Regions from separate parts of the Pseudarthrobacter sp. MEB009 genome, predicted to be linked through region 2. Evidence: riboswitches for the same ligand, from Rfam matches in the RefSeq annotation. Region 2 holds a riboswitch; the other holds the start of a gene.
What was found. Region 2 has a riboswitch for S-adenosylmethionine ahead of QRN07_RS05440 (DUF1737 domain-containing protein). Riboswitches for the same ligand answer to the same signal wherever they lie in the genome.
Positions count from the first base shown of each region.

Region 1: linked by a shared signal. The riboswitch ahead of QRN07_RS07800 (aminotransferase class V-fold PLP-dependent enzyme) and the one ahead of QRN07_RS05440 (DUF1737 domain-containing protein) in region 2 are both predicted to bind S-adenosylmethionine.

Region 1 is NZ_JARVTC010000007.1:417,408-431,420, forward strand. It holds gene QRN07_RS07785 (fluoride efflux transporter FluC) at 1-201, opposite strand, end outside; gene QRN07_RS07790 (metal-dependent transcriptional regulator) at 250-963, opposite strand; gene QRN07_RS07795 (class I SAM-dependent methyltransferase) at 1,012-1,770, opposite strand; gene QRN07_RS07800 (aminotransferase class V-fold PLP-dependent enzyme) at 1,840-3,261, opposite strand; SAM riboswitch class IV at 3,297-3,411, opposite strand; gene hisN (histidinol-phosphatase) at 3,573-4,385, opposite strand; gene rsgA (ribosome small subunit-dependent GTPase A) at 4,431-5,546, opposite strand; gene aroA (3-phosphoshikimate 1-carboxyvinyltransferase) at 5,530-6,918, opposite strand; gene QRN07_RS07820 (DoxX family protein) at 6,926-7,474, opposite strand; gene QRN07_RS07825 (sigma-70 family RNA polymerase sigma factor) at 7,745-8,506, shown strand; gene rsrA (mycothiol system anti-sigma-R factor) at 8,503-8,763, shown strand; gene QRN07_RS19825 (50S ribosomal protein bL37) at 8,887-8,961, opposite strand; gene QRN07_RS07835 (PadR family transcriptional regulator) at 9,073-9,699, opposite strand; gene QRN07_RS07840 (DUF4097 family beta strand repeat-containing protein) at 9,699-10,526, opposite strand; gene QRN07_RS07845 (GDSL-type esterase/lipase family protein) at 10,614-11,213, opposite strand; gene QRN07_RS07850 (multifunctional oxoglutarate decarboxylase/oxoglutarate dehydrogenase thiamine pyrophosphate-binding subunit/dihydrolipoyllysine-residue succinyltransferase subunit) at 11,356-14,013, opposite strand, start outside.
Region 2 is NZ_JARVTC010000006.1:136,611-150,623, forward strand. It holds gene opgC (OpgC domain-containing protein) at 1-2,003, opposite strand, end outside; SAM riboswitch class IV at 2,251-2,365, shown strand; gene QRN07_RS05440 (DUF1737 domain-containing protein) at 2,379-2,636, shown strand; gene QRN07_RS05445 (rhodanese-like domain-containing protein) at 2,633-3,043, shown strand; gene QRN07_RS05450 (O-succinylhomoserine sulfhydrylase) at 3,044-4,252, shown strand; gene QRN07_RS05455 (LysR family transcriptional regulator ArgP) at 4,239-5,165, opposite strand; gene QRN07_RS05460 (LysE/ArgO family amino acid transporter) at 5,235-5,858, shown strand; gene QRN07_RS05465 (glutamate--cysteine ligase 2) at 5,867-7,039, opposite strand; gene QRN07_RS05470 (endonuclease domain-containing protein) at 7,250-8,071, shown strand; gene QRN07_RS05475 (UDP-N-acetylglucosamine 1-carboxyvinyltransferase) at 8,168-9,691, opposite strand; gene QRN07_RS05480 (ABC transporter substrate-binding protein) at 9,798-11,099, opposite strand; gene QRN07_RS05485 (energy-coupling factor transporter transmembrane component T family protein) at 11,188-11,988, opposite strand; gene QRN07_RS05490 (ABC transporter ATP-binding protein) at 11,985-13,532, opposite strand; gene QRN07_RS05495 (ECF transporter S component) at 13,532-14,013, opposite strand, start outside.

The sequences.
Region 1 (14,013 bases), on a different contig from region 2:
ATGCGGGCGGTTCAGCCAGAAAGTGGTCAAGGCAGCCAGGAGGAAGCTGCCGCACACGTTGATTCCGAGCGTGGCCCAGGGGACACCGCCCGGAACATCAGGGAAGGCGAGGCCGAGGCCGTACCGCAGCTCGCTGCCCACCAATCCGCCCACAGCCACCGCCAGCCATGCCGGCGCCGCAGGCATACCGGGGCGGCTCATGCGGGGGCGGTGCCGCGCAACAGCCCCTGGCGCGGTCCGTGCGTCACGTCAGCTGCCCACCAGGAGGCAACCTTGGTGCGTTTGCTCGCTGTGCACCCAGAGCGCCGAGGTGATTTCGTCAGCGAGGTCAAACTCACGGCTGTTCCCAACGCCACCGATCCGGACCACCAGGGCACCGCCGAACGGCCGGCGGCCCACCACCTCCACTTCGGCGTCCAGGTCGATCCGCTCGGCGGCCAGGTACCGCAACAATTCAGGGTTATCGTCACTGATCCGGGTGATTCTGCCGGTGTGGCCCTCATCCAGCCCGGAAAGCAGGTGGGCGGCAGGCATCAGCACCTCACCGGACGCCGTGGGAATGGGGTCGCCGTGCGGATCGCGGCGGGGATCGCCCAGTTGGGCGGCGACGCGTTCGATGAAAGTGTCCGAGACGGCGTGCTCCAGCAGTTCGGCTTCGTCGTGGACCTCGTCCCAGCTGTAGTTCAGCTGCTGGACCAGGTACGTCTCAATCAGCCGGTGGCGGCGGACCATGGCAAGGGCCAGGCGCAGGCCCGGGCCCGTCAAGGTAATGGCGCTGTAGGGCTTGTGGTCAACGAGGCCCTGGTCCTTGAGCTTGCGGACCATCTCCGAGACGGAGGAGTTGGCCACACCCAGGCGCTGGGCCAGCTGCGAGGAGGTGATGGGTTTGTCCTGCCACTCGGTAAACGAGTAGATGACCTTGACGTAGTCCTCGATCGAGGAGGAGGGCGCGCTGGTCTTCACAGCATCAAGCTTACCGGGTACTGCACCGCCGCTGGCCGGCAACGAGATTCACGCCGCCGTGGCCCGCCATGCCAGGGTCAGGTAGGGCAGGTCGATGATTTCGCCGTCCCGGTGGCCAAGATGCTCATGCAGGTACCAGTCCAGGTTGGCCAGCACCTTGGCGCGGGTGGGTTCGGAGGCCCTGAGATAGTAGCTGCGCGTTTTGGTGAGCTCCATCAGGCCCGTGGTGGTTACAGGGTCCTGCCACCGGGTCACGTACCCCTCAAGGCCTTGGAATTCAGGCCCGACGGCGGGCCGGTGGCCAGGCTTGTAGACGTCGCCCGCGTGCATGATCCGGGACAGCCGGTGGACCCAGGGAACGGAGGTGTCCAGCTGGTTCCAGACCAGCCCCAGCGTGCCGCCCGGGCGAAGGACCCGGGCGAGCTCCGTGCTGGCCGCAGCTGCGTCGCACCAGTGCCAGGCCTGGGCCACGGTGACGACGTCGAACGCCGCCGCCGGCAGGCCGGTGGCCTCTGCGGTGCCCAGGACAGCCGTGGCACGTGGATAGTGCTCAGCCAGCTGTTCCAGCATGTCCGCGGACGGGTCCACTGCGGTGACGGCCAGTCCTTTGGCCAGGAGCAGTGCGGTGAATTTTCCGGTGCCGGCGCCGACGTCCAAAACCTCACCGGCCGGTGCGGGCACCAGCCAGTCCGCGGCTGCCGCCGGGTAGCCCGGCCGGACCTGCTGGTAATGCTCGCCGCCGTCCTGGAAGCTTTGGCCCAGCTCCTGGCGCCGGTTGTGTTCCAGCTTGGGGCCACCCCGGACCACGCGCGGCCTCCTTCAGTAGATGTCTCTCCTGAATTTACCGCATGGACCCCGCCGGGGCGGCCCGCCGGTTCAGTCGTCCAGGCAGGGGGCCGCGCCGGCGGTGCCCGGCGTGTTGGGGGCCCAGTGCGGGTAGGTCCGGGAATCGTTGGCGGGCACCCAGCGGCCTGCGTCCACCACGTAATCCCAGCCAAGGCCCTGGGTCCGGAGGGCAGAGACGCCGGCAAGGAGACGTTGGGCGTCCTCAAGGCGGGAGCCCACACCAAAGCTGGCCCGCAGCGAACCGGACGGAAGGCCCAGCCGCTTGAGCAGGGGGTGGGCGCAGAAACGCCCGTCCCGGAGGCCCACGCCGTGCTCTGCGGACAGGTAGGCCGCCACCAGACCGGCGTCGTAGCCGGCCACGGAAAAGTTAACCACACCGATGGTGTCCGTCTCAGCGTTGGTGTCCTTGAAGATCTGGTGGACACTCACGCCCTCGATCTGCTGCAGCCCCGCCACCAGGTAGGACCGGATGGACTGTTCGTGGGCGTGCCATTCCTGCGGGTCCAGGGCGGCGATGACCTGCGTGGCACGTGCCAGGGTGGCGGCGCCGAGGACGTTGGGCGAGCCGCCCTCGTGCCGGGCCGGGCCCGTGGCCCAGCTGACGCCGTCGAGCCGTGCTTCCTTGACTGCACCGCCGCCGGCGAGGTGCGGTTTTCCGGCGTCGAGCCAGTCCGGGCGGCCCACCAGGACGCCGGAACCGAACGGGGCGTAGAGCTTGTGGCCGGAGAACGCGAGGTAGTCAACGCCGTCGGCGGTGATGTCTACCCGCCGGTGGGGTGCCAGCTGCGCGGCGTCCACCACAATCCGGGCGCCGTACTGGTGGGCCAGCGCGGCGAGGGCGCGGATGGGCAGGATTTCGCCGGTGACGTTGGAGGCGCCGGTAACCGCCAGGAGGCTGACCCCGCCCTGCTCCAGTTCGCCGCGGACAGCGTCGATGGTGCCGGCCAGGGTGTCGGCGGCCACGATGCTGCGGTGCGGTACACCCTGCCACGGCAGCAGGTTGGCGTGGTGCTCGATGTCCAGGTACAGGACGTCGCCGGTGGGCCGGCCGTCCGTGCTGGGCAGGCACCCTGCCAGGAGGTTCAGCGAGTCGGTGGTGTTGCGCGTGAAGATCACCGAGTCGTCCGGGCGGCCGCCCACAAAGTCCCGCACGATGTTCCGCGCGTTCTCGTACACGGAGGTGCTGATCTGCGAGGCGTAGCCGGCGCCACGGTGCACGCTGGCGTAGTAGGGCAGGATCTCGTTCAGGTAGGCGGAGACCAGGGACAGCGCCGGCGCGGAGGCGCCATAGTCCAGGTTCGCGTAGCGGACATGGCCACCGGCGATCAGCGGCGCCTGGATCTCGGCGCCGGTTACGGCGGCGAGGGGCCTGGCGGCGATGGAGTGGCCGGCCAAAACCGAAGGTGCGGCGGGCGCCAGCGAAGCTGCGGGGGAGACAGTGGCAGTTGTCATGGGGAATCCTCACGTTGACAGGACTCCCTGCAGGGAATCCGCGCTTGCCGTATCCATGTCCGGACCGGCCTGGTCGTCACCCGGGGCACCCCACCGCGAATGGAGGGTTGCCGGCCAGCAAACCGGGGTTTAGCGCTGGCACTCGTGACCTGCTTAAGAGCGTAGGACATGGTGCGGGGTGGTTTGAAGCCAGCCCGAATGTTAAGGGATTTGTTACGCCGCGCCCGTACGCCGGGGCTTTTGTCGAAGAACACGACGGCGGACGCCCCCATCCGGAGGCGTCCGCCGTATATTCTTCGGTCCAGGCAGTCCTAGAGGAGGTCGTCCAGCCCCGGGTTCAGGCGCCGCAGCACCTCGGAATGCAGGATGGAGTTTGTGGCCAGGGCGTTTCCGCCGAACGGGCCGTCCTGGCCCTCCAGGGAGGTAAACCGGCCGCCGGCTTCCACCACGATGGGGACCAGGGCGGCCATGTCGTAGAGATTCAGTTCGGGTTCGCAGGCAATGTCCACCGACCCCTCGGCGACCATGCAGTAGGACCAGAAGTCGCCGTAGGCGCGGGTCCGCCATACGTCCTCGGTGAGCCCCAGGAACTCGTCGAAGTTGCCGCGTTCCTTCCACCCGGTGAGGCTGGAGTAGGACAATGACGCATCGGAAAGGGTGGCGACGTTGGAGACGCGCAGCCTGGTGGCCGAAGCGAGCGAACGGCCCATGTAGGCGCCCATGTCTTTCGCCGCCCACCAGCGTTTGCCCAGCGCAGGTGCGCTGACCACACCCACCACCGGTTCGCCCTCGTCAACGAGCGCGATCAGGGTTGCCCATACCGGGACGCCCCGGACGAAATTCTTGGTCCCGTCAATGGGGTCGATGATCCAGCGGCGTGAGCCGTGGCCGCTGCTGCCGAACTCCTCACCCAGGACGGCGTCGCGGGGGCGGGACCGGGAAAGCTGGCCGCGGATGGATTCCTCGGCTGCCTTGTCCGCGTCGGTGACAGGAGTCAGGTCCGGCTTGGTCTCCACATGGAGGTCCAGGGCCTTGAAACGGCTCATGGTCTGGTCGTCCACGGAATCGGCCAGGACGTGGGCCAGGCGCAGGTCATCGTTGTAGCTGGAAGCGGATTGGATCATGGTTCCAAACTACCGTCTGGCGGCGGTTGTGCTGGGAGGCCCACGTCAGTTGACGCTGCCGAGTTCCTTGGTCTCCTGGGCTTCCAGGCGCGGATCCGCCCCGAGGAGCCGCCGCAGGGAAGAGAGCCGGGCAGCGCCGGTGGGACCTGCCTGGCCGGCGGCCACCCAGGCGTCCAGCCCGCAGTTCACGGCCGCTGCCGTGTGCTTGCAGCCGCGTTCGCAGGCATCGGTGCCGGGGGAGAGGTCCGGGAAGGAACGCAGGATGCGGTCCGGGTCCACCAGTGCCAGGCCAAAGGACCGGATGCCAGGGGTGTCGATGATCCAACTGCCGGCCGGCGCATCTGCCAGCCGCAGGGCCAGGGCGGAGGAGGATGTGTGCCGGCCGCGGCCGGTGACGGCGTTGACGCCGCCGGTGGCCCGCTCGGCTCCGGTCAGCGCGTTGACCATGGTGGATTTGCCCACGCCGGAGTGCCCCAGCATCACAGTGACGTTCCCGTGCAGGAAGGTCCGCAGCTCCGCTACGGCCTCGCTGTCCAGCCGGGCGGACAGGCCATCGTCCGACCTGGCATCGATGCCCGATGCCTTATTGTCCGCGGTGCGGCTGATGATGACCGGGAAGTCCAGGTGCGCGTAATTGGACAGCAGCTCAGCGGGATCCTTGACGTCTGCCTTGGTGATCAGCAGGATCGGTTCGATCCCGGCGTCGTAAGCCGCCGCCAGGGCACGGTCGATGAAACCGGTGCGCGGTTCCGGGTTGGCTGCTGCCACCACGATCACCAGTTGGTCGGCGTTGGCCACCACAGCCCGTTCCACGGGATCTGTGTCGTCCGCGCTGCGGCGCAGCAGCGTGCGCCGGTCCTGGATTTTCACCAGGCGCGCCAGCGTGTCCGGTTCGCCGGAAACGTCGCCCACCAGCGAGACAAAGTCGCCGGCCACCACGGGGTTGCGGCGCAGTTCCCGGGCGCGGGCGGCGATCACCACCCGTTCCGTAGCGGTGTCCTCACCCACCACCGCCGTGTAGCGGCCGCGGTCAACGGTGATGATCCGGCCAGTGACGGCGTCGTCGTGGCTGGGCCGGTCCTTGGTGCGGGGCCTGGAACCTTTTTTGCTGGGCCGGATGCGGACATCCGATTCGTCCCAAGAGTCAGTGCTGCGCGCCAACGCCTGTACCTTCCGTGCCGGTTCCGGCAGGAGAGCCCTGCGCCAGCATCGCGGTCCACAGGTCCGGGAAGTCGGGCATGGTTTTGGCGGTGGTGGCGATGTCCTCCACCTCGACGCCGGCGACGGCCAGGCCCAGGATGGCACCTGCGGTGGCCATCCGGTGGTCAGCATAGGAATGGACGACGCCGGCGTGCAGCGCAGCGGGGCGGATCACCAGGCCGTCGCTGGTTTCCTCGGCGTCGCCGCCCAGGCGGTTGATTTCCGCCACGAGCGCCGCGAGCCGGTCAGTTTCGTGGCCGCGCAGGTGCCCGATGCCGGTGAGCCTGGACGGGGTGTCTGCCAAGGCGCACAGGGCGGCAACAGTGGGGGCCAGTTCGCTGGTGTCGGCGAAGTTTCCGCCCTTGATGCCGGAGCCTGCGGTGACGGTGAGGACCCCGTCCGTCAGCGAGACGCTGGCGCCCATGTCGGCCAGGATGCTGCGCCAGAGATCACCCACCTGCTGCGTGCTGGCGGGCCAGCCGGGAATCCGGACCGTTCCCCCGGATGCCAGGGCTGCGGCCAGGAAGGGCCCGGCGTTGGACAGGTCCTGCTCGATCCGCTGGTCGAAGGCCCGGATGGGACCCGGCGCCACCACCCAGTGGTTGGGCACGGAATCGTCCACCGAGACTCCTGCCTCACGCAGGACAGCCACGGTCATGGAGATGTGGTCAAGGCTGGGTACCGGCTTGCCCACGTGTTCCAGGTGGAGGCCTTCGGTGAACCGGGCCCCCACCAGGAGCAGGGCGGAGACGAACTGCGATGAGGCGCTGGCGTCGATCACCAGGTGGCCGCCGCGGACTTCGCCCGTGCCCTCAACGGCGAAGGGCAGCGAAGAGGGGGTGCCGCCGTCGTCCGCCGTGACCACAACACCGAGCGCCTTCAGCGCCTCGATGATGGTGCCCATGGGACGCTGCCGGGCGTGCGGATCGCCGTCGAAAACGCTGGTCCCCTGCCGCAATGCCGCGAGGGGCGGAACAAACCGCATCACGGTTCCGGCGAGGCCGCAGTCGATGGTTGCCGGGGCAGGCGGCGCGTCCTGCCGCAGCGGGACGACCTCAAGGTCGGGGCCGAAGCTGCCCTCACCCGGGACCTCCGTGATGGTGGCTCCCAGGCTACGCAGGGCCCCGATCATCAGCGCCGAATCCCTGGAGTGCAGGGGCGCCCGGAGCCGCGACGGCCCGTCGGCCAGGGCCGCCAGGACCAGGTACCTGTTGGTCAGGGACTTGGAGCCGGGGACCGTGACGGTGGCATCGACAGGATGCGTGGCGAAGGGGGCGGGCCAAAGCGGAACGGGTGTCCCGGCGGAGTCCAGGGTGGTGGCAGCGGCGGTCATTGTCGGTTTAGGCTCCCGTTGCGTGGTCCACGGCGCGGCGGACTGCTTTGTCAGCGGTGCGCAGCTTCCGGTTGGTGCTCCTGCGTGCGTCGGTGGCGAGGTGCGATGCGCCCTTGCGTGCGTCGGCTGCCAGGTGTTCGGCGCGCCAGGCCAGGCCCGGCTTGCCTGCGGTGTCCACGGATGCCAGCAGCGCCCCGCCGCTCAGGGAAAGGTTTTTCAACAGCTGGTTGCGGCGGTCCTGCCGGCCTTCCTTGCTGCTGATGTCAGCGCTGCGCCACTCCACAAACGTGTTGAGCAGGGAAATGACCGTCAGCAGGGTGGCCGAGACGCGCGAGAACTTACCCAGTCCGAACAGCACACCGGCACCCACCTGCGTTCCGCCGATCACGCGGGCCAGGGTGCGCTCATCCGCCTTGAAGGGCAGCGACGCGGCGGCCTTGCGGAGCAGCGGTGAGAGCTGCTGGGCGGTATCGTCGGCGTTCTTAAGCTTGTCCACTCCAGCAACAACAAAACTGGAAGCCAACATGGGCCGTGCGAGCGTGCGGAAAAAGGACATGGATTTCCTCCTGGGTGGACGGACCGCTCCGTCAGCGGCGCAAGGTGCAGATCCAGTCTTGCACTTTTGGGGAATATTTGCCCGCGGCCGGGGGTTGTTGAGAGCGGGTCCGGAAAGGCCGGACCGCCGGACGCAGAGCGGAGTTGGGCCTTGGCGCGGGTGTTGGATGGAATTGGAAAGGCGGGCCCGGTGGCCCTTGGCGCACTGGCGTCGGAGGCTCCGGGGTTCGGATCGCCGCGGGCGCAACGCCTGACAGTAGACTTGAACGCAATGAACACCCTGGATCCGGCCGTTTCGGCCATGTATGAGGCTTCGCAAGGCGAAGTAAAGGCCGGCGCCGCAGCGCAGCCTGAGTCCGTGCCCGCACAGGCGCCCGGCGCTTCAGCCGAGCAGGCCGGCGGGGACGTGGACGTGTCCACGGAGACCACCGACCAGCGCCGCGCCCGGTTTGAGCGCGACGCGATGCAGTATGTCGACCAGCTGTATTCCGCGGCCATGCGGATGGCCCGGAACCCGTCGGATGCCGAGGACCTGGTGCAGGAGGCGTACACCAAAGCCTTCTCCGCGTTCCATCAGTACCGGCCCGGCACCAACCTCAAGGCCTGGCTGTACCGGATCCTGACGAACACCTACATCAACCTCTACCGCAAGCGGCAGCGCGAACCCCTGCAGTCCAATTCGGACACCATCGAGGACTGGCAGCTGGCGCGCGCGGAGTCGCACACCTCCAGCGGGCTCCGCTCCGCCGAGGCGGAAGCGCTGGACCACCTGCCGGATTCGGACGTTAAACGCGCGCTCCAGGAGATTCCCGAGGAATTCCGCCTTGCGGTCTACTTCGCGGATGTCGAAGGGTTCGCGTACAAGGAAATTTCAGACATCATGAACACGCCCATCGGCACCGTGATGTCCCGGCTCCACCGCGGCCGGAAAATGTTGCGGGACATGCTGGGCGGATACGCTGCCGAGCGCGGATTCAAAACAGCCGTGGCCTCCAGGGACGCGGCGGAAAGCAAACAGGAGAGCGGGAAATGAGCGACTGCCAGGGATTGGGCGATTGCGACGATACGCGGATGCAGCGGATCTATGAGTACCTTGACGGGGCACTGACCCGTGAGGACATTTCGGAGATCAAGAACCACCTTGATGACTGCCCGGAATGCACAGAGCAGTACGACCTTGAATGCGTCATCCGCAACATGGTTAAGCGCTCGTGCACCGAGGCCGCCCCGGAGAACCTGAAGAACGCCATCCTGGACCGGATCCATTCGATCCGGCCCGTGGACGCGTAGCCAAACCTGACATCAGGGGGTCTGCCCCCGGTGGCGCGGCCATATCGCACGCCACAGCAAAGGACCCCGGCAGCCGAGTGGCTTCCGGGGTCCTTCGCTTGAACCGTGATACCTGGCGTGTGCCTAGGTGTTGGGGCGCTTACCGTGGTTCGCGCCGCCACGCTTACGGTCACGACGCTTGCGTGCACGCTTGCTCATAGCTGGCCTCCTTACATGTTGGTACTCAAAAGAGCTGCCCTCAAGTCTCCCACATGATCCGATGGCCCGCGAACCGGTGACCGGCGCGTGACCTGCGAGTCCGCAGCGGGTTCAGGGCTTGGCCGGCGTTGCGGCGCCAGGCTGCGGGGGGACTGCGGCACGGGCCTGCCGCAATCCGGCGGCCAAGGCGTCGAGGGTTGCCGGGTCCAGCGGCGCAGCGGCCGCCTGGCGGCGGAGATCAGCAAGGACACCCTCCTGGAAGGCCTGCAGCAGCCCACCGGCTCCCAGGAGGATCGCCTCGCTCTGGGCATCCGGGCCGGCGGCAGCGTTGTCCCTGCCGGGGCGGCCTGCGAGGGCCGCTGTTGCCGCCGCAGCAAGATCCGCGCTGATCCCCAGCATGTTGCCCCGGACGTCACTGCCCTGGGTGCCGGCCAGCCGCCGGACGGACGCGGCGATGCCCGTCTCCACGCCCGCCAGCTCCTCACGGCGCCTGTTCAGTTCCGCCATCCCGGCGTCCGTGATCCGGTAGTTGGTGCGGCGACCCACTGCCTCGGTGGCCACCAGGCCCTCCTCCTGCAGTTTCCCCAGGCGGGGATAGATGGTTCCCGCGCTGGGCGAATATGTTCCGCCGAACCGGTCCCGTAGGGCCAGCATCAGGTCATAGCCGTGCTTGGGTCCCGCCTCGAGGAGGGCCAGCAGGTACAGGCGCAGGGCACCGTGGGCAAAAACCGGCGGCATCAGAGCCCGGTTCCGCCGCCCTCCGGAGCAGCACGGTGGAGGATGGACGTCCGGCCGGACATCGAGTTGGTGCGGACCAGCATCAGCTGCCGGTCCGGGCCCGAAATGGTCTCCACGGTGCCGCTGACCTGTGCGTAGTGCTGGTCATCAATCACAACCGTACCGCTGGCTGTTTTGGCTACGATGTCGGCGCCCACGTCATGGGGTAACAGCACTGTCAAGTTTCCGGACACCGAGTTGGAGCCGAAATCATGGGTGTTGCCGAGGAGTTCGAACGTGAGGTCGCCGCTGACCGTGGTGGCCCGGACGTTGGTGAAATCCCCGGCGGCGTGAACCTCCCCGGAGACGCTCCTGGCAGTGAGGATGCCGTGGTGCCCGCTCACGGTGACGGTCCCGCTGACGGTGTTGACGTGCAGCTCCCCGGCGGTGTTTTCCGCTGCCACCGAACCCGACACGGTATTTAGCCGGGTGGGTCCGGTGACACCGCTGACCAGCCCGTCACCGCGGACAGTCCCCACTTCCACCTCTGTTCCGGCCGGAACGGTGAGGTGGATGGTGGCGGAGTTGGCGCTGGTGTGGTTCACCGTTTCCATCAGGTTCTTGAACCACCCCTGTGGCCCGTGCAGCTGGTGCCTGATTTCCAGCCGACCACCGGATACAGTGACGTCCACGGGATCCCCGTGGACGTCACTGATGTCAACCAACACCCCCGGCTGGTCCCCGACCCGCACCTCGAACCTGCCCTGGATCATGCCCAGCTTCAGGGCGGACACACCATCGATATCGATGGCCTGCGGGCTTGTTACGGTCCAGTTCTGATCGGTCATTGATCCTCCAGAGGCGATATATCGTGTACTGGCTTCAACGTACCGGCCGGTAACCGGACCGTCAAGATATATCGCGACCGGCGGTGGTTACTCGGGGGCGTCCAGCTTGAGCCACTGGAACCAGCCGCGGTGCAGTACCAGCCAGGCCATCAGGCCATAACCGGCCTGGCCGGGGGTTCCCCCGTTGGCGGCGAGGTCCTGGCGCCACTGCTCGTGGTTCAGCAGGGGTGAAAATGTATCGACATAAAGGTGCTTGCGCCGGGTGGAAACATCGGCGAAGGCGGTGTTCAGCTCATCCAGCCGCCGGTTATGGACCGGGTCAAGGGTGGGTGGCGGTCCCACCACAAACACCTCGACCCGGTTCTGCGAGGCAGAGTCCAGGATGTTGGCAAGGTTCAGCCGGCTGCGCGCGGTGGACAGGCCGAACTCAATATCCCGCCCGGACAGTCCGATGACCAGGCGGTTCTCGGCCTGCGGGCTGAAACGCCGGCCGGCCTCGTCGAGCCAGCGGGCTGCCAGCGCTTCCGTCCCCTCCTGGGGGCAGGGAAGTGAGTAGCTCTCCAGCAGAATCCCGTCCTGGGGAGTCCGTGCCAGGACGCGGCCCAGCCAGCCAAGTGCCCGCGGGTCACCCAACCCTGCCAGCAGTTCGTCTCCTACGGCTGCGATACGCAGCTTCCTGTCTTCCACACGTTCCTCTTTACTTCGGTGCCGGCCCGCTGTCCCCGTCGCAGCCACTGATGCGGTGGATCGAAGCGGCGCTGTCCATCCATTAAACAGAACTGCCCGGCCGGAGTCGGTATTTCGACGTCCGGCCGGGCAGCCTTAGCGGTTATTTCTGTGAAAAAGCCTGCTTAAGCAGCAGATCCTGCTCCGCAGCGTGGCGTTTCATGGAACCGGCTGCCGTGGAGGCAGATGCCGGCCGTGACACAAGCCGGACCTTGCGGTCCAGTGCGTCGGGCAGGTTCAGGCCAATGAACGGCCACGGTCCCTGGTTGGCCGGCTCATCCTGGGCCCATACGGCTTCGGCGTTCGGGTACTTGGCAAGTTCCGTGGCGATCTCCTCGTGCGGCAGCGGGTACAGCTGCTCCACGCGGACGATTGCGGTGGTCTTGTCGCCGGTCTTCTGCCGGGTGGACAGGAGATCGTAGTACAGGCGGCCGGATACCAGCAGGACGCGTTCGACGGCGTCCGCCGGCAGCTGCTCATGGTCCGGGATCACGGGCAGGAAGGTGCCGGTGGTGAAGTCCTCCACCGAAGATGCTGCGGCCTTGAGGCGCAGGAGCTGCTTGGGCGTGAAGATGATCAGCGGCTTCCGTGGCCGGCTGTACGCCTGGCGGCGCAGCAGGTGGAAGTGGGAGGCCGCCGTGGTGGGGTTGGCCACGATCATGTTCTGCTCGGCACACATCTGCAGGAACCGTTCGATCCGTGCGGAGGAGTGGTCAGGGCCCTGGCCCTCGTAGCCGTGCGGGAGCATCAGCACCAGCGAGGAACGCTGGCCCCACTTCTGCTCGGCAGAGGAGATGAACTCATCAATGATGGTCTGGGCGCCGTTGACGAAGTCGCCGAACTGGGCTTCCCACAGCACCAGTGCATCCGGGCGTTCCACCGAGTAGCCGTACTCGAAGCCCATGGCGGCGTATTCGGACAGCAGGGAATCGTAGATCCACAGCTTGGCCTGGTCATCGGACAGGTTGCCCAGGGGCAGCCATTCCTTGCCGTTGGCGCGGTCGTGGAACACCGCGTGGCGCTGGACGAACGTCCCGCGCCGCGAGTCCTGGCCGGCCAGCCGGACGGGCACGCCCTCCATGATCAGCGAACCGAAGGCCGCGATCTCGCCGAAGCCCCAGTCGATGCCGCCTTCACGGGACATCTGCTCGCGCTTCTCCAGGAGCTGCTTGAGCTTGGCGTGCACGGTGAAGCCTTCGGGGATTTCAACGTGTGCCGTGCCGATCCGCGCCAGGGTCTCCTTGGAGATTGCGGTGGAGGCCGGGGAGTTGATACCGAAATCGGACTGCTGGGCGTGCGGGCGCTCGATGTCCGAGACTGCTGCGGAGTCGGCCGTGATGATCGGGATCGGCGAGGTCTGGGCTGCGTGCGTTTCGGCGAAGACCCGCTCCAGCCGTTCCTGGTAATCGCGGAGGAGCTGCTCGGCTTCTTCCTCGGTGATGTCACCGCGGCCGATCAGCGACTCTGTGTACAGCTTGCGGACGGAGCGCTTGGCTTCGATCAGGTTGTACATCAGCGGCTGGGTCATCGAGGGGTCGTCGCCCTCGTTGTGGCCGCGCCTGCGGTAGCAGACCATGTCGATGACAACGTCCTTGTGGAACCGCTGGCGGAACTCGTAGGCGAGCTGGCCGATGCGGACCACTGCTTCGGGATCGTCGCCGTTCACGTGGAACACCGGCGCCTGGATCATCTTGGCAACGTCGGTGGAGTACGTGGAGGAACGGGAAGAGGACGGCGCGGTGGTGAAACCAACCTGGTTGTTGACCACTACGTGGATGGTGCCGCCGGTGCGGTAGCCACGGAGCTGGGAGAGGTTAAGTGTCTCCGCCACCACGCCCTGGCCGGCGAAGGCTGCGTCACCGTGCACCATGATGGGCAGCACGGGGAAGGATTCGCCCTGGTCCAGGCGGTCCTGCTTGGCGCGGACGATGCCTTCGAGGACCGAGTCCACAGCTTCAAGGTGGGACGGGTTGGCAGCCAGGTAGACCTTGGTCTCCTTGCCGTTGTCCGAGGTGAAGGTCCCTTCGGTGCCCAGGTGGTACTTCACGTCACCGGAGCCCTGCACGGAGCGCGGATCCTGGGTGCCTTCGAATTCGCGGAAGACCTGGGCATAGGTCTTGCCGGCAATGTTGGTGAGCACGTTGAGCCGGCCACGGTGGGCCATACCGATCGCAACCTCGTCCAGGCCGTCGTCGGCTGCGTCGGACATGATGGCGTCCAGCAGCGGAATCAGGGATTCGCCACCCTCAAGGGAGAAGCGCTTCTGGCCCACGAACTTGGTCTGCAGGAACGTCTCGAAGGCCTCGGCAGCGTTGAGCTTCGAGACGATCCGGAGCTGCTCTTCACGGCTGGGCTTGGAGTACGGATGCTCCAGCTGGTCCTGGAACCACTTGCGCTCGTCCGGGTCCTGGATGTGCATGTACTCGATGCCGGTGGTGCGGCAGTAGGCGTCGCGGAGTACGCCGAGGATGTCGCGGAAGGCGAGCATCGGCTTGCCGCCGAAGCCACCCGTGGGCCATTCGCGGTCCAGGTCCCACAGGGTGAGGCCGTAGGTCAGGACATCGAGGTCCGGGTGCTTGCGCTGGACGTATTCCAGCGGATCGGTGTCCGCCATCAGGTGTCCGCGGACGCGGTAGGAGTGGATCAGCTGCTGGATCCGGGCGACCTTGTTGATCTGGTCGGCGGGGTCCACCTGCAGGTCCGGGCTCCAGCGCACGGGCTCGTACGGAATCCGCAGGGATTCGAAGATCTCGTCGTAGAA
Region 2 (14,013 bases):
TTGCCCCAGGACAGGAACGCGAAGACAACGGCCAGGACGGTACAGGCAGCCACCACCCAAACCCGGGCCGAGAACCAGGCAATGATGCGGTGCCGGTGGTACCCCGCCACCAGCCCGATCACAAACAACACCTGCCACACCAGCAGGGGGAATGAATCCTCGAACTGCGAGGGGAGCAGCCGGAAACGGGTGGTTGCGCCGGCGGCGTAGGCAGCAATCGATGCACCCAGCACATACAGCCCTTTGCCCCGGCCCAGCGCGGCAAGGATCAGGGGGCTGGCGAGCAGCAGCACCACGTAGAGGCCCATCACGTTGAACTGCCACGGCCCGAACTGCAGCAGCAGGATCGCGGGCAGGATCCCCGGCGGTACGGGGAACTGCAGCAGGGAGCCCATGCCGGCGTAAAGGTCGTAGGTGCGGCCCGCACCGCCATGGCCGGCTCCACCCGTTCCCTGGTCCACGAACGTGGTCAGCACCTCGGAACGGAAAACCGGCAGCAGCGAAAGCAGGAAGACACCGATCAGCACCACAAGTGCCGTCACGTACAGCTTGCCTGCGCGGCGCGACGTCAACTCCAGCACGCGGCCGAAGTCGTCCTTGACGCGCGGCCCGTAGACCATGCCCACCACCAGGCCGGAGAACAGGACAAACAATTCGGCTCCCGAGACGAATCCCACCGCTTCCTGGGTAAACAGTTGGAAGAGGGATGTCATGCCCAGGTGGTTGACCACAACAAAGACGATCGCCATGCCGCGCAGCAGATCCACGCGGGAGTCGCGCTTGGACGGATCGGCATAGGCCCAGGAGGAAGCGTTGTTGATCCGTCCGGGAATCTGCCACAGCGCGGCAAGGAGGATCAGCAAAGCCGCTCCAACACTCCACGCGGCAACGCCGGACAACGTGTTGGGATGCGAATAACTGCCGTCCGTGGACACCTCCGTCACCGGCCCGGTCACCACAGGGGATTTTTTGAGCCGCTCCGAGGCAGCTGCAGCAATGTCCGGTTTCCCCGTCAGCAGCCAGTTAATGCTGGCGACCCCGGTGTCCCTGGTACTGGTCCGCTCATCCCACACAACGGCGGCGGTCCGGGCGAATTCCGCCGACGTCATGGTGCCCACTACCTGGTCCCACCAGTTCACTTTGATGTCGGCCTCTGCGGCACCTCCCGACGCCGGGCTGTAGAAGGCGGCGGTCTGGAGCAGGAACGGCTTGTCCTTGCCGGCTGCATACGTGCCGTAGAAGTCCTCACCGCCGGCCGATGTCAGCATTTCCCGCAACTCACCAGCGCGGGGCAGGGAGTTGACGGCGGCCCCGCCCGAGGTGTCGTCATGGTAGGCACTCAGGCCCACCCAATCAACGGAATCATCGCCCGGATAATACGGCCCGTAGGGGCTGTCGGCACCGTTCCAACTGCCGTCCCCGTTGCTGTCCAGCAGGCTGAACCCGTCGCTTCCCGGACCGGGGGCTGCCCTGCTCCGCTCGAACGGGTAGTCCTTGCCAAGGAAAGGGGCCCACACCATCAGGGCGCCGCCGTCGGACGCCCGGAATTTGCCGGCGAGCGTCCGGAACGCCTCCCGGTACGCTGCCGGTTGCTGGCCCCACTCCACCCAGCTGGAATTCATGTCGGGGGCGAACCGGATCAGGAGCTTGCCCTTGAACCCGCCGGCGAGCGTGCGCACCTCCGCCGCGAAGGCGGCAGCAGAGCCTGAATCCACCTGGTCCAGCGGGACGGTGGGCCGGACGGTGAGCATGGCATGCGCGCCCTGGGCGGACGCCTGGTACAGGAAGCCCTTGAGGTCGTTACGCTCCGCATCCCGGTACGGAAAGTCAATGTCGTGACCCAGGACTGCGGGCCGTGCACCCAGCCGGTCCGCGAAACCTGCGGCGGTATCTTCGCCCCATTCCAGGACGGCGCCAAGGAGGGGCCCGCGGTCGTCCGGAACCGGCGCAGCAGCGTGTGCCGCCCCGGCCGGCAGCCCGATGGCCAGCACTGTCATCATCATCGCTGCCAGCAGGGCAGCACAGGCGCGGAAAATCCGGGTGCCGGGCACGGCAGTGCCGCCACTCCGCGCGGCTGATCGATTGCTGATGGGAACCCCCCGGTCTGAAGCCAGCTGTCGGGGCGGCGCCCCCATGCAAACCTTATCGGTCCGGCCGCCGCGCCAGGACCCCGTGCCCGGCGCGGCTCGGTTACGGAACATGACGACGGCGGCCGTGCGGCACCGGGCAGCAAGTGTTACGTTTTTGGGTAGTAATGAGTACCGGCACTAAGCCCTGACTGGCCGGTCGGCAACCCTCCCTTCCGCGGCGGGGTGCCTCAGGTGAATACTCGGCATATCGACCATTCGAGCTGCAAGCGTGAGAGAAGGAGATCCGTCGTGTCCGACGCACCTGCCCCTGAAGAGAGACTGTCCTACCGCCTCATCAGCGGCCCGGACAACCGCGAGTTCTGCGAGCGGATCTCGGCCGCACTGGCGGAGGGCTACGTGCTGCACGGAAGCCCCGCCGCCACGTACAACGGCGGAGGTGTGATTGTGGCCCAGGCAGTTGTCCTGCCGGCCGCCATCGCCACGGCCGACGCCGCCGCGGCAACCGCAGTGGACAGCCTCGAATTCGACGGCGAGGGGCACGCATGAGCTACGCCGGAGACCTGACCCCGCAGGAGGCATGGGCCAAGCTGGAGCAGGGCGCCATCCTGGTGGACGTCCGGACCGAAGCTGAATGGGCCCATATCGGCATTCCTGACACCAAGGCCACGGACAACGATCCCCTGTTTATTCAGTGGACCTTCCCCGGCGGCGTCCCGAACCCCGCCTTCATCAGCGACCTCAGCCAGCAGGCTCCGGAGGATTCAGCCGCGGAACTGCTGTTCCTGTGCCGTTCCGGGCAGCGCTCCATCGCGGCTGCCACCGCTGCGACGCAGGCCGGTTTCACCTCATACAACGTGCTGGAGGGCTTCGAGGGCGAGCCTGACCGGTATGGCGAACGGACCGTCAACGGCTGGAAGAACCGCGGCCTGCCTACCAACCTGGGAACCAACTAAATGGCTTTTAATGACGACGCTGCCGGTTGGAACGCCGATACGCAGGCGGTCCGCGGTGGCCTGGACCGCACCAACTTCCAGGAGACCAGCGAGGCGCTGTTCCTGAACTCAGGGTTTGTCTATGAATCCGCTGCCGCCGCCGAGCGGGCGTTCACCGGCGAGGACCAGCGTTTTGTCTACTCCCGCTACGGCAACCCCTCGGTAGCCACTTTCCAGGAGCGGCTGCGGCTGCTGGAGGGCACCGAAGCGTGCTTCGCCACGGCCTCCGGAATGTCAGCGGTCTTTACCGCCCTGGGCGCCCTCCTCGCTGCCGGCGACCGCGTGGTTGCCGCCCGGTCGCTGTTCGGTTCCTGCTTTGTGATCCTGAACGAGATCCTGCCGCGGTGGGGCGTGGAAACGGTGTTTGTTGACGGGCCGGACCTGGACCAGTGGCGCGAAGCCCTGTCCCAGCCCACCACTGCCGTGTTTTTCGAGTCGCCATCCAACCCCATGCAGGAGATTGTGGACATCGCCGCCGTCAGCGACCTGGCCCACGCCGCCGGCGCAACAGTCGTCGTCGACAATGTATTTGCCACTCCCCTGCTCCAGCGGTGCGGCCAGTTCGGCGCCGACGTTATTGTCTACTCCGGCACCAAGCACATCGACGGCCAGGGCCGCGTCCTGGGCGGGGCGATCCTGGGCACCAGGGAGTTCATTGACGGTCCCGTGAAGCAGCTCATGCGCCACACCGGGCCTTCGCTTTCCCCGTTTAATGCCTGGGTCCTCAACAAGGGACTGGAGACGATGGCACTGCGGGTCAACCACTCGTCGGCCACGGCCCTGCGGTTGGCCGAGTGGCTGGAGCAGCAGCCGGCGGTCAGCTGGGTGAAATACCCGCTGCTTAAATCGCACCCCCAGTACGGGCTTGCCGCGAAGCAGATGAAGGCAGGCGGCACCGTCCTTACGCTGGACCTGGCTTCGGCTCCCGGGCGGTCGGCCAAGGACGCCGCCTTTGCCCTGCTGGACGGCCTGCGCATCATCGATATCTCAAACAACCTGGGTGACTCAAAGTCCCTCATCACCCATCCTGCCACCACCACGCACCGGGCCATGGGGCCGGAAGGCCGCGCAGCGATCGGGCTGGGCGACGGTGTGGTGCGGCTGTCCGTGGGGCTCGAGGACGCCGATGACCTGATCGGCGACCTGGAGCAAGCGCTCAAGCAGATCTGACGGAACCCGGTCCCGGGGCGGGCTGCCGGAGCTCGTGGGCAGCCGTCGCCCGGACGGCCGCCGTGAGCTGGTTCAGCGCCGGCGAGTCAATTTTCCAGCGCTGCCAGTAGAGGGCCACGTCCACCGGGTGCCCGGGCGCGAGTTCCACCAGCTCGCCGCTGCCAAGCAAGGGCAGGCATTCCGCTTCGGGCAGCAGCCCCCAGCCCATCCCCAGCCGGATGGCCTGGGCAAACTCTGCCGATGACGGGACGTAGTGCCGCGGGGCACCGAGGGCCGTCCCGGTCATCCTGCGGAAGAACCCACCCTGAAGGTCGTCCTTCCGGTCGAAGTCCACCACCGGGGCGGTGCTGCCCGCAACGAGCTCCGGCCCGCCGGGCAACCAGTGCCGGACGTACCCGGGACTGGCTACGGCACGGTATCTCAGCGCCCCGAGTGGCTCGACGCTGCAGCCTTGAACCGGTTCCGGGTTCGCTGTGACGGCGGCGATCACCGCTCCCGTCCGGAGGAATTGCGTGGAATGCTGCTCGTCCTCGCGGCGCAGCTCAAAGGTGACACCCGGCTCCGGGGGGAGGCTTGCCAGCGCCGCCATGAACCAGGTGGCAAGCGAATCGGCATTCACCACCAGCGGGATGGGCGTGCTGGGGCTACCGGCGGCGCCACCGAGTTCGCGTTGCGCGTCCCCTTCCAGTTGCCGGAGCTGGCGGGCGTAGCGCAGCACGGCCTCGCCCGCCGTGGTGGGGCGGGCCGGGTTGGTTCGCTGCAGCAGGATCTGGCCGGCTGCGTCCTCCATCGCCTTGAGCCGCTGCGACACCGCAGACGGCGTGACGTGCAGGGTGCGGGCGGCAGCCTCCAGCGTCCCCTCATCCAGCACTGCGGCAAAGGTCTTCAACTGGTCGAGCTGGAACATCTTCATTAGCTCAGCTTAATAGTCCTAAACATCTTTAGCTGGAGTAATGTCGGGCCCGACCGTAGCTTTGGTTTTATGGACATACTTGTTGGGTTTGGTGCGGCGACGCTTGGTTTCGGCACCGGGCTGGCGCTGATTGTAGCCATCGGCAGCCAGAATGCCTTTGTGCTCCGGCAAGGCATCCGGGGCGAGCACGTGGCCGCCGTTGTCATCGTCTGCAGCGTCTCCGACGCGCTGCTGATTGCCGGGGGCATCGCGGGCCTCGGTGTCCTGATCCGAACCAGCCCGGTGGTGGTGGACGTGGCCCGTTATGCCGGGGCCGCGTTCCTGGTCACCTACGGCGTGCTGGCTGCCCGGCGCGCCATCCGGCCAGGGGTGCTGACGGCGTCAGGTTCCCGGAAGGCACTCAGCGCCGGTGCCGCCCTGTCCACAGTGCTGGCCCTGACCTGGCTCAACCCGCACGTCTACCTGGACACGGTGCTGCTGCTCGGGTCGGTGGCCAACCAGCAGGAGCAGGACCTGCGCTGGTGGTTCGGTGCGGGGGCGATCGCCGCCAGCGGAGCCTGGTTCAGCGCCTTGGGCTTCGGCGCCCGCGTCCTGCGTCCATTCTTTGCCCGGCCATCGTCGTGGCGCTTCCTCGACGGCCTCATCGCCCTGGTGATGCTCACGCTCGGCCTGCGCCTGGCGGCGGGTCTCTGACAGGTGCTTCAGGACTGGCGTACGCGGAGCAGTTCCGGCGTCCCCGCCACGTCAGCCAGCCCTGAAGTGCCGTGCATCGTGACGCCCACGGCATGGATGACCACGGCCCCCAGCCCGCCGTCGTCGGCCGCTGCTTCCTGCACCCGGCGCTGCTCAGCCGAGCCGGTGCCGCGCGCAATGATGTCCTCCGTACCCTGCCGGGCCAGGGCCAGTTCGCCCTGTTCCTGCAGGACCGGTGCCAGGTAGTCCACCAGGGACCGCACCACCGTGACGGCGGGAGCAGGGCGGAAGGTCCCAAAATCGAGGAGTTCCCCGCGCAGCCCGCTGCTGCTGGCCTGCCAGGCCGCCATCCGGAGCAGCACCGTGGGCACCGGGACAGGGTCAATGCCGTCCCGCCACTCCCTGCTGGCCGTTTCCACCAGGGCCCGCACCAGCACCGCAATCAGCGCAGCATCCTCTGCGCGGAGGCAGACGTCCGCCACCCGCACCTCAACCGTGGGGTGGTTCCGGGACAGCCTGGCATCAAAATACAGCATGCCTTCATCCAGCATCACACCGCTGTCCAGCAGCCGGGTCACCACCCGCCGGTAGGCAGGGTACGTCCCGTAAATGCCGGCCGGGCCGGATGTCGGCCAGCGGTTCCAGGCCTGCGTGCGGTAGCTTTCGAACCCGGTGGGCATCCCGTTCCAGAAGGGCGAATTGGCACTCAGCGCCGTGAGGACAGCCAGTTTGTCCCTGATCCGGTCCAGGACGGCGATGCCTTCCTCCGGCGAGGCCACGAAGCTGTGGACATGGAAGCCGCAGGTCAGCTGCTCCTGCGCGGTGAGGCCGAACCGCTCCTGCATCAGCGCGTACCGCGGGTCAGGAGTGGTGTGGGTGGTTGAGGCCAGCGGAGACGTGGCCAGCGCAGCCACCCGGGCGTTGTTCCTGCGGGCGGCCTGGTCTGCCAGCAGCCGCCCGGCCTTGATCTGGGGGAGCAGCCCGGCATGGTCGCCGCACGGACGGGTCTGGGTCTCGATCTGCTCCAGCTTGAGCTCGGCACTGAGCCCCATGCCCTGGCCGGCCGGCGAATCATCGGCGGCCAGGTGCCGGCCGGAGAGGAGCGCATCCGCGAGCGCCAGCGGTTCGCCCGACTCCGGGTCAACGATCAGGAGCTCTTCCTCAACGCCGAATGTTCGCATGCTTACATTGTGCGGCACTTCCCTGCCGGTAACCGGTTCCGGATTGCGGCGGATTCTGCCCAATCAATGCGGTGGGCGGGCGCGGCGTGCGGGCCAGTGGGCGGCGGGGCCCGGGTTTGTCGCGGTTGAGTGGGCAGAACCCGCCGCCCGTTCTCCACATAGGGCACGACGGCGGTGCCCAACCGGCCCAAAAGATGGCTGGCTCGTTCCATGGACCCCCTGGACTACCTGAAATCCGTCGGCGGCGTGGCACGGGTTGGCCTGCTCCGCCGCCAAGGCTACTCGGAGCGCGCGGTGCGGAATCTCGCCATAGCCGGAGCAGCCCAGCCGCGCAAGGGTGTCTGGGCCTTGCCGGACGCCGATCCCGCTTTCCTGCAGGCAATCGTCAGCGATTCGTTGTTGACCTGCGCTTCCGGGGCCATCCGGTACGGGCTGTGGATCAAGGACAGGCCGGTCCGGCTCCATCTGGCGGCCAAACACCGGCGCGGAACGCATCGCCCCAGGCACGGCGGGCTGCGTTTCGAGCCGCATCACCAACTGCCCATCGCCGGCATCGAGGACATTGTGGTCCACGCCCTGACCTGCCTGCCGGAAGTCGATGCGATAGCGATCGCCCAGTCCGCAATGCGCTTCCAGGGTGTGTCCCGGGCTGCGCTGGAAGCCCAGCTGGGCGCCAGGTACTACGGTGTGGCCCGGCGGCGCCTGGCAAAGGCGGACGGCTTGTCCGAATCCGTGCCGGAGATCAGTGCCAGGCTGTTGTTCGACGCGGCGGGGCTTGAGTTCCGCCGACAGGTCCAAGTACCCGGAGTGGGGCGGGTGGACTTTATGCTTGGGGGCTGGCTCATCGTGGAAGTCAACGGCTACCAGTTCCACAGCTCGCGGGACGCCTGGCGCAAGGACATGGCCCGCCTGAACGCCGCGCAGGCCCTGGGTTACGCAACCCTCAGCTTCGCGCCCGAGCAGGTCTGGAACGCCCCCGATGTGGTGCTCCGGGACATCCGGGCTGTGCTGCGGCGGGGCCGTCCTGCCTGATTCTGCACCATCATCCGCCGCTGGCCGGGCCGGAAGCCCGGACTGGCGGGGCCCACCCGGGCCTGGGCGCGGATGATCGTGCAGAATCCGCCGGAACTAGTCCTGGAAGTACTCCACCTTGGCCCCGATGGTGTTCAAGCGCTCCGCGAGGTCCTCGTAGCCGCGCTCAATCACGTAGATGTTCCGCAGCTCGGACACTCCCCGGGCGGCAAGCATGGCCAGCAGCAGGCACGCGGCCGGGCGCAGGGCGGGCGGGCAGCCGACCTCTGCTGCGCGCCACTTGGTGGGCCCGTTGACGTAGATCCGGTGCGGATCCAGGAGCTGCACCTGGGCGCCCAGCCGGTTCAGCTCCGTGAGGTAGATGGCCCGGTTTTCGTAGACCCAGTCGTGGATCATGGTCTGGCCGTGGGCGTTGGCGGCGATCACGGCGAAAAAGGGCAGGTTGTCGATGTTCAGGCCGGGGAACGGCATCGGGTGGATCTTGTCCTCAGGGGCGCGCAGCGCGGAAGGCTTGGTGGTTACGTCCACCAGCCTGGTCCGTCCGTTGCGGGCCACGTATTCGCCGGAAATCTCCAGCTGCTGGCCCATCTGGCCCAGGGTGGCAAGCTCGATCTCCATAAACTCGATGGGAACCCGGCGGACCGTCACCTCGGAGTTGGTCACGATGCCTGCGGTAATAAGGCTCATCGCCTCGATGGGGTCCTCGGAGGGGAAGTACTCGATGTCGGCATCGATGTGCGGCCGGCCTACGATCCGAAGCGTGGTGGTGCCGACGCCCTCGATGCTGACGCCGAGCATCTGCAGGTAGAAGCAGAGGTCCTGGACCATGTAGTTGGGGCTGGCGTTGCGGATCACGGTGGTGCCTTCGCGGTGGGCGGCGGCCATGATCGCGTTCTCCGTGACCGTGTCCCCGCGCTCGCTCAGCACAAAGGAGCGGTCGCGGGTATCGGCGGATGGCGCCTGGACGCTGTAGAAGCCTGCCGTGGCCTCCACCGACAGACCGTACTGACGCAGAGCCTGCATGTGCGGTTCAACGGTCCGCGTGCCCAGGTCGCAGCCGCCGGCATAGGGCAGCCGGTACTCGGCGGTCTCGTCCAGGAGCGGCCCCAGCAGCATAATGACGCTGCGGGTCCGGCGGGCGGCGTCAACGTCCATTGCAGCCAGGTCCAGCACGGCGGGGCGGCGGAGGCGCAGGTCAGTGGCGTTCAGCCAGGTGCACTCAACACCAATGCTGCTGAGCACCTCAACGATGCGGTTGACCTCCTCGATCCGGGCAAGCCGGCGGAGGACGGTGGTCCCCCGGTTGATGAGGCTGGCGCACAGCAGGGCAACGCCGGCGTTTTTGCTGCTGTTGACGTCCACCGAGCCGGACAGGGTGCGGCCGCCTTCAACACGAAGGTGCGTCATCCGCGGTTTACCAACGTTAACGATGCTGCGGTCGAAGATGGTTTCCAGGCGCTGGATCATCTTCAGGCTCAGGTTCTGCTTGCCCTGCTCCATCCGGGCCACTGCGCTTTGGCTGGTGCCAAGCTCGGAAGCCAGCTGTCCCTGGGTCCAGCCCTTCTCGCTCCTGGCGTTCCTCAACATGGCGGCAACGTGTTCGGTAGTCTCCTGGCTCATGCCGCGAATATATCATGAATGAGTTACGGGGTGCCGCTTGGGCCACCCGAGGGCCCAGCGGCGCGCCGTATACCCGTTACGTGCGATACCAGGCAATCGCTGGCACCTATTTTCCGATGGCAGCCTTGCTCTCGCTCAGCCACTGGCCTGCCGCCTTTTCGGGTGTCAGCCGCTCGAAAAGCACCTCGGTGTTGATACGTGCCGTAATTTCAGCCACGGCTGTGGAGCCGGTGGGTCCGATGAAGGTGGGGGCAAAATCCTGCTTTCCGATCTCGTCCACGTAGGCCGCCTCCGCCTTGCCCTGGGGGGTCAACAGGTCACCGATGGCGGTACGCATGTCGGCATTGCTGGGCACACCACGGTCACTTTGGACCACCCGCGCCGATTCCTCATTGTTGACCAGGAAATCGATCAGCTTGGCCGCCGCCTCCGTATGCTTGCTCCGCGCCGAGACCGTGTAGAACTGGGAGGACTGCAGCCAGATGCCGTGGGTGGGGATTTCGCCGGGCAGCTTAAGCAGCTCCAGCGGGGCACCGGAGGCCTTGCTCAGGGCCGTCAGCGAGTTTGACCAGGTCAGCATCATGGCGGCCTGGCCGGTCCCCATCAGGGTCTGCTCGGTACTGACGTTGAGCTTTTCCACCGTTTCGGACGCACCGGGCGCGGCCCCCGATTGGCTCAGTTCCAGGGAGTAGTCGAAGTAGTCCCGGACCGTGCCCTCCTCGAGGCCCAGCGCGCCGTCCTTGGTGTACAGCGATTGGCCGCGCTGCCGTGCGAAGGCGTCCAGCGAGTCGTGGGTCAGGACAGTGGCAGTCCCGTAGGTGCCCTTGGGGCTTTTGGCGGTCACGCCTGCGGCAATCCGGGCGAAATCCTCCCAGGTCCACGTCCCGTCGTCGGGCATGGGGACGCCGGCGGCCTCGAAGACGGCCGGGTTGGCCACGATGGCCAGCGCGTTGGCGCCGGTGGAGATGCCGTACTGCTTGCCATCCACCTGCCCGTTCTGCAGGGCGCCCTGGTCGATGCCGGACAGGTCCAGGGCGTCGCCCACCGTGGACAGGTCAAGCAGGGCCCCGCGGTTGGCGTACTCGGCGGGGTAGGCGCCGCCCATGGTGATCACATCCGGGGCGTCATTGGCCGCGACCTGGGTGGCGAGCTTGTCGAAGTAGCCCGAAATGTCGCCGTACTCGGGCTTGACCTTGATATCGGGGTTTTGTGCTTCGAAGGCGGCGATGGCCTTGCTGGTCAGGTCCGCGCGGGTGGCGTTTCCCCACCAGGCGAACCGGATCTCCTGCTGCCCTGAGCCTGATTCGCCGGACGAATCATTGGAGCAGGCAACGGTGAAGCCCAAAAGGCTTAGGGCTGTTGCCACTGCAATGATCTTCCGGGTTCCACGGATGTTTTTACGCGCCATTGGGTATCCACCTTTGTCGAGAAACCGATTTCCCGAAACTATCAGTGTGTTTCGGGAAGATCAATGGTTTTGCCAACAGGATAAGGACCTATTGCCCCAGCCACACCATGTTCCACGTTCCGGCCGACACGGCAGCAGTGACGGCAAGGCCGGAGATCAGGGCACCACCGGCAACCACCCACACATCGAGCGCGCTAAAGGTGGACTCACGGGCCCAGGTCCGTTCGCCGCCGCCGAAACCCCTCGCTTCCATGGTCACGGCGAGCCTGGAGGCCCGCCGGATCGCCTGCACCAGGAGGCCGAAGCTTTGTCCCAGCGTGGCCTTGATCCGCTGGCCCACGCTGCCGCGCGAACCCACGCCGCGGGCCCGGCGCGCCATCCCGATGGTCTGCCATTCCTCCGCCATCAGCCCCACCAGCCGCATTGCCGCGAGGGTCCCCAGGACAAACCGGTGCGGCAGCCGGGCCTTCTGGGCCAGCGCGTCGGCCAGGTCAGTGGGATCGGTACAGCTCATCAGCAGCACAGCGGGAAGGGCGATGGCCAGGCCGCGGAGCAGGAATCCGGCGCCGGTTTCCAGCGAACCCTCGCTCATGGTCCAGATCCCGACGTCGATCAGCGTCCTTCCGCTGTCCGCTGCCAGGATGGAGGTACTCCAGCCGCCGACGGCCGCCGCCAGGATCAACGGCCAGCCACGCTGCCACAGCAGCGTCAGCGTGAGCCCCGCCAGGGGGAACAGCAGCAGTTCGCAGGCGAGCGCAACGGACGCGGAAACCCAGTCGATGGACAGCGCCAGAACCAGCGTGACCAGGAAAACGGCGGCAAATTTGCTCAGCGGGTTGGCGCGGGCCAGCACGGCGGTTCCGCCGGGAAGGTTCAGCTCCTGCCTCATGGCGCCACCCGCTCCGGAGCTGACAGTCGCAGCTCGGCCCCGCCCAGGGCGGCGGTGAATTCGGCATCATGCGTCACCGAGACCACGGCGGTGCCGGTGTCCAGGAGTTCGGTGAGGAACGATGCCAGCTCGGCCCAGGTGTTGGCGTCCTGCCCGAAGGTGGGCTCGTCCAGGATCAGGACCCTGGGACTTGCGGCCAGGACGGTGGCTACGGAAAGCCGCCGTTTTTCGCCACCTGAGAGCGTGTAGGGATTCGCGTCCACCAAACCGGTCAGCCGCAGCCTTTCCAGCAGCTCATCCACCCGTTCCGCGCCATGGCCCAGGTGCCTGGGACCGAACTGCAGTTCGTCCAGCACCCGGCCGGTGACGAACTGGTGTTCAGGCTCCTGGAACACCGTGCCGATCCGCTCGATTAACTGCTCGGCCTTCCAGCGGTAGGGATCCGGTCCGGCGCCTTGGCCAAGAGTGGCAGCGGCCTCGACGGTCCCGGCAACAGGAGCCAGTAATCCGCCCAGCGTCAGGGCGAAGGTGGATTTTCCGGCGCCGTTGGGACCCGTGATGGCCAGCGCCTGCCCGGAAATTACCTGCGCGTCGATTCCTTCCTGGACGGGAACCGGCGGAATTTTGCGGAACCTGCTGCGGCGGGGCCGTTCACGGGACACCGCCAGATTGTCCGCGGCAAGAAGCAGGTCGCCGTCGGCCGGGGATCCCGCCGTGCGGTGGCGCGTGGCAGGGGCATACCCCGGGACCCAGACACCGGCGGTTTTCAGCATCTCCCTGGCGCCTTCCAGCACGGTATCCGGCGGCCCGTCCAGGAGCACGGCCGGGTCCGACGCTGATCCCGGTTGGAGCACCACGATCCGGTCCACCAGGTCCTTCCACACGCCCACGCGGTGCTCCACCACCACCAGGGTGGCCCCCGTTTTGTCGAGGCACCTGGCCACGGCGTCGCGGACCTCCAGCACCCCGGCCGGGTCCAGGTTCGCCGTTGGCTCATCCAGCAGGATCAGGCCGGGCCGCATGGCAAGGATTCCCGCCAGCGCCAGGCGCTGCTTCTGCCCGCCGGAGATGGCCGACGTCGGGTGGTCCAGCGAAAGGTGGGAAAGCCCGACGTCGGCCAGCGCCTCGTGCACACGGGTCCAGATGTCGTCGCGGGGCACCGCAAGGTTTTCGGCGCCGAAAGCAACGTCGTCGCCCACCCGGGAAAGGACCACCTGCGTTTCCGGGTCCTGCTGCATCAGGCCGGCGCGCCCGCGCCGGGACCTGGGCGGGGCGCCGTCCACCAGCAGCGAACCGGACTCGTCCGACTCCGCCGCTTCGCCGTCGTCGTCCGCATCCCCCAGCACCCCTGCGAGGGCGTGAAGCAGCGTGGACTTACCGGCTCCGGAGGGGCCCAAAAGGAGGACCCGCTCGCCGGGCCGGATATCCAGGTCAAGGGCGCGGACGGCGGGCCTGGTACGGCCGGCATGGCGCCAGCCCCACCCGTGGGCACTGACCGCTGCGGGCCGGACCGCCGGGCTGCCGTGCTGGGAAGGTGCAGGCATCAGGAGAAGGCAGGCTCCGATGCGGCCTTCCGAGAGGCGAAGGAAGCCAGCACGCCGGTCCTGGCCAGGCCGCGGGTGGCGATCCAGGAGAGGGCGCCGGCGATGACTGCGCCGGAGATGGCGGTGAAGACGATGTAGGCGAGTTTGTCGCCGCCCGAATAGGCAATGTTCCAGCCCCACGGCGCGAACGAATCGTTCAGGCCGCAGAAGAGTCCGGCACCCGCGCCGGCCAGCAGGGAGACAGGAAGGTTGAACTTCCGGTAGACGAAGATGGCGAAAATGATCTCGGCGCCCAGGCCCTGGACGAACCCGGAAAACAGCACCGACGCGCCGTACTGCGAGCCCATAAACAGCTCACCCGTCGCGGCGATGGTTTCGCAGAAAAGCGCGGCACCTGGTTTCCGGATGATCAGCATGCCCAGGACGGCCGGGATCATCCAGCCGCCGGCCAGGAGGCCGGTCAGGGGCGGATAGACGGCGT